Regions from separate parts of the Streptomyces incanus genome, predicted to be linked through region 2. Evidence: riboswitches for the same ligand, from Rfam matches in the RefSeq annotation. Region 2 holds a riboswitch; the other holds the start of a gene.

Region 1 (2,179 bases), on a different contig from region 2:
GTCCGGCGTGCCCGCGCCGAAGCTGACACGGATCGCGTTGAGGGACGTCCCGCCGGGCGCCGCCTCGGGGGCGCCGCACTCGCCCTGGTCCTGCGGATCGCCGCCGAGCAGGGCGCGCAGCAGCGGGTGGGCGCAGAACAGTCCGTCCCGTACGCCGATGCCGTACTCGGCGGAGAGGGCCGCGGCGAAGTGGGAACTGTTCCAGCCGTCGACGACGAAGGAGAGCACACCGACGCGCGGCGCGTCGTCCCCGAACAGGGACAGGAACCGCACCTCGGGCACGTCCGCGAGCCCGTTCCGTACGGTGCGGACCAGCCGCTCCTCGCGGGCGGCCAGCGCGCCGAACCCGGCCTCGCCGAGCGCCTTGCAGGCCGAGGCGATGGCGTAGGCGCCGATGACGTTGGGCGAGCCGGCCTCGTGGCGGGCGGCGCTGTCGTGCCACTCCACCTCCACTCCCCCGTCCTCGCGCCGGGTGACCTTGCGGCTGGCGCCGCCCCCCGCGAGGTAGGGCTCGGCCTCCCGCAGCCAGTCGGCGCGGCCGGCCAGGACGCCGGCGCCGAACGGGGCGTACAGCTTGTGCCCGGAGAAGGCGACCCAGTCGACGTCCAGCCCGCGCAGGCTCACCGCGTGGTGCGGGGCGAGCTGGGCGGCGTCCAGGACGATCCGGGCGCCGTGCGCGTGGGCGGCGGCGGCCAGCTCGCGCACGGGCCACAGCTCGCCGGTGACGTTGGAGGCACCGGTGACGCAGAGCAGGGCGGGGCCGTGGGGGTCGCGGGCGGCGAGGGCGTGTTCCAGGGCCCGTACGGCCCGCTCCGGGCTGTCCGGGGCGTCGAGGAAGGTGACGCGGGCGCCGCGCCAGGGCAGCAGGGCGGCGTGGTGCTCGCTCTCGAAGACGAAGACCTGGCAGTCGTCCGGGAGCGCGGCGGCGAGCAGATTGAGCGAGTCGGTGGTGGACCGGGTGAAGACCACCTGGTCTCCGGCGCGGCAGTCGAGGAACTCGGCGACGGTCCGGCGGGCGTTCTCGAACAGCTCGGTGGAGAGCTGGGAGAGGTACCCGGCGCCGCGGTGGACGCTGCCGTAGTAAGGCGCGTACGCGGCCACGTCGTCCCACACGCGCTGGAGCGCCGGGGCACTGGCGGCGTAGTCGAGCGCGGCGTAGGTGACCTCCCCGCCGGTGACGAGCGGAACGGTGACGTCCCGGCCGAGTACGGGCAGCGGAGCGCAGCCGGACGGGCCGTCGGCGGCGGAGACGCGGGGTGCGGAAGCGGCAGCGGCAGGGGCGGCGGAGACGGTGGAAACAGACATGGCTGAACTCCCGTGAAAGCAGGCGGAACCACCACGCGAGCGCGCACCGCTCGAGCGTGGGAGAAAGGGAAGGAGAATCTGCGAAGGCGGGGTTCCACGGCCTCGGGCGGCCGGCGGAAACGCCTTGGGGCCTGTCCGACACATACCCGTCGTCCGCCCGGAGGGCGGGCTCCGCGGCGTCCGGTGCGTGCGATCGCAAGGCGCCGGAGCGTCCTCGACGGAGGTCCCCCTGCTCGAAGGGTTCGGGGGAGTGCGTGCCGGGCTCGCGGGGCAGGCGGGGATCGGTCAGGCAGGCCCTAACGCATTCGCTTGCTCACGGAAGGCTCCCTCGAACGACCAGGACCCCTGGCGTGTCACTCGATCGAGTGCGAGGGGTCCGCGCTTGCCGCGAGCCCTGCTGCTCACGGCCTGGTCCTCACCCGGGGCACCCCGCCACGGACGGAGGGTTGCCGGACAGCCGGCCGGGGCCTGATGGCTGTCGCTCATGACCTGGTCCCAGATCTTGCCAACACAGCCCCGTACGCGCAAGGCGCGGTCCGGATCCTGGACGGATCCGGACCGCGCCGGTGCCTCGGAACGTACGGCTCACGCGTTGCTGACCAGCACCCAGCGCTCCAGAACCCGCCGGGCGGCGCCCGAGTCGATCGATTCGGCGGCCCTGGCCATCCCTGCCCGGATCTGCTCCGCCAGCGTCCCGGTGCCCGGTTCGAGCGCCACCAGCGCCGCCGCCGAGTTCAGCAGCACCGCGTCCCGCACCGGGCCGTGCTCGCCGTCCAGCACCCGCCGGGCGACCTCCGCGTTGTACGACGCGTCGGCGCCGCGCAGGGCCTCCAGCGGCACGGGCTCGATGCCGACGTCGCGCGGGTCGAAGCGC
Region 2 (2,179 bases):
GATCTTGTACGGCCTGTCCTCGACGAGGCCGAGCTCGATCAGCTCCCGCAGCCCCTTGTCGATCTTCGTGAGCTGCGAGCCGGAGGCGATGGGAACGACGATCTGGTCGGGCAGCCGCCAGCCGAGCTGCTCGCAGATCTCGTACGCGAGGGTCTTGGAGCCCTCGGCGTAGTACGGCCGCAGGTTGACGTTGACGAAGCCCCAGCCCTCGCCGGCCGGGTCGCCGATCAGTTCGGAGCAGAAGCGGTTCACGTCGTCGTAGTTGCCCTCGATGCCGACGAGCTCCCCGCCGTAGACGGCGGCCATGACGACCTTGCCCTGCTCCAGGTCGTGCGGGATGAACACGCAGGAGCGCAGGCCGGCGCGGGCGGCGGCGGCGCCGACGGCGCCGGCGAGGTTGCCCGTGGAGGAGCAGGAGAGGGTGGTGAAGCCGAAGGCGCGGGCGGCCTCCAGGGCCTGGGCGACGACCCGGTCCTTGAAGGAGTGCGTCGGGTTGCCGGAGTCGTCCTTGACGTACAGGCCGCCGGTGACGCCGAGTTCGCGGGCGAGGTTGTCGGCCTGGACGAGCTTGGTCCAGCCGGGGTTGATGTTCGGCTTGGTCGCCACGTCGGCGGGGACGGGCAGCAGGGGCGCGTAGCGCCAGATGTTCGCGGGGCCCGCTTCGATGCGCCGGCGCAGTTCCTCGGTGTCGTGGCCCGAGAAGTCGTAGGCGATCTCCAGCGGGCCGAAACACTCCTGGCAGGCGAAGACGGGACCGAGCGGCACGCGGTGGCCGCACTCGCGGCAGGACAGCGCGGCGGCGGGTCCGAGATCGACGGAGGGCGCGGCGGATTCGGTGGTGCTTTCAACGGTCTGCACAGCCATGTGAGGCGAGGCCCTTTCTCCTCATCTTCCTCACGACGCATCTCGCCGTGAGACGGATTTGGCACCTTCCCTAGCCGGGAGCCTCGCGAGGACGATCAGCGACGCGATCCACTGCGATGCGCGGTGAACGCCGCAATGCGCTGTGATCGTCGATCGACGGTGATCTACGAGAACCGGCTGGAGGGTTGCCGGGGCTTCATCGGGCCGTTTCCCTCTGCCCCTCTGGATGAGCTGTATGCGGTTGTGTCGTGCGGTTGTGGGTCGTGCGGTCGTACGGCGCGGATGAGGACCGGAGAGGGTCGCGACCCCCGATGTGCGGGGTTCATCCGCGTTGTTCAAGACTGTAACCGAAGGCCAGGACGGTGGAGAGAGCACGTCCGAACCGCGAGACGGGTCACAGGGGCATGGATCACAGGGGTACGGGCCGCCGGAGTACGGGCCGCCGTAGTACGGGCCGCCGTAGTACGGGCCGCCGTAGTACGGGCCGCCGTAGTACGGGCCGCGGGAGTATGGACCAGAGGGGTTATGGAGCGCAGAGGTGAGGAGCCGCCGACCGTGCTGGAAGAAGTCGAGCGCTGGCTGGCCGACCGCTCCTGGTCCGTGACCGACCGCCCGACGCACCGCCTCCTGGCCGCGAAACGCGCCACGGGACAGACGGTGAGCGTGGTGCTGCCCGCGCTCAACGAGGAGGCCACGGTCGGCGGGATCGTCACGGCGATCCGGCAGGAACTGATGCTGCGGGTCCCGCTGGTCGACGAGATCGTGGTCGTGGACTCCGGCTCGACCGACCGCACCTCCCAGGCGGCCGCCTCGGCGGGCGCGACCGTGGTGCACCGGGACACGATCCTGCCCCGTATCCCCGCCGTGCCCGGCAAGGGCGAGGTGCTGTGGCGCTCCCTGCTGGTCACCCGGGGGGACATCGTCTGCTTCGTCGACGCGGACCTCAGGGAGTTCTCCCCCGCGTTCGTCTCCGGCATCGTCGGCCCCCTGCTCACCGATCCGGACGTGCAGTTGGTGAAGGCCATGTACGACCGGCCCCTGGGCTCCGCGGCCGGCCAGGGGGGCAGGGTCACGGAGCTGATGGCGCGCCCGCTGCTCAACCTGCACTGGCCGCGGCTGGCCGGCTTCGTGCAGCCGCTCGGCGGTGAGTACGCGGCCCGCCGCTCGCTCCTGGAACGGCTGCCCTTCCCCGTCGGCTACGGCGTCGAGCTGGGCATGCTGATCGACGCCCTGCACCTGGTGGGCCTGGACGCCCTCGCCCAGGTCGACGTCGGCGTCCGCAAGCACCGCCACCAGGACGGCCAGGCCCTCGGCC

What was found. A riboswitch is a leader RNA that binds a small molecule or an ion and turns the genes downstream of it on or off. The one in region 2 is predicted to bind S-adenosylmethionine.
Region 1: linked by a shared signal. The riboswitch ahead of ACFP2V_RS09825 (aminotransferase class V-fold PLP-dependent enzyme) and the one ahead of thrC (threonine synthase) in region 2 are both predicted to bind S-adenosylmethionine.

The regions. Positions count from the first base shown of each region.
Region 1 covers NZ_JBHSPC010000025.1:27,764-29,942, reverse strand. Annotated here, with positions in the region: gene ACFP2V_RS09825 (aminotransferase class V-fold PLP-dependent enzyme) at 1-1,305, opposite strand, end outside; SAM riboswitch class IV at 1,679-1,795, opposite strand; gene trpD (anthranilate phosphoribosyltransferase) at 1,891-2,179, opposite strand, start outside.
Region 2 covers NZ_JBHSPC010000015.1:67,496-69,674, reverse strand. Annotated here, with positions in the region: gene thrC (threonine synthase) at 1-864, opposite strand, end outside; SAM riboswitch class I at 883-1,097, opposite strand; gene ACFP2V_RS06120 (glucosyl-3-phosphoglycerate synthase) at 1,420-2,179, shown strand, end outside.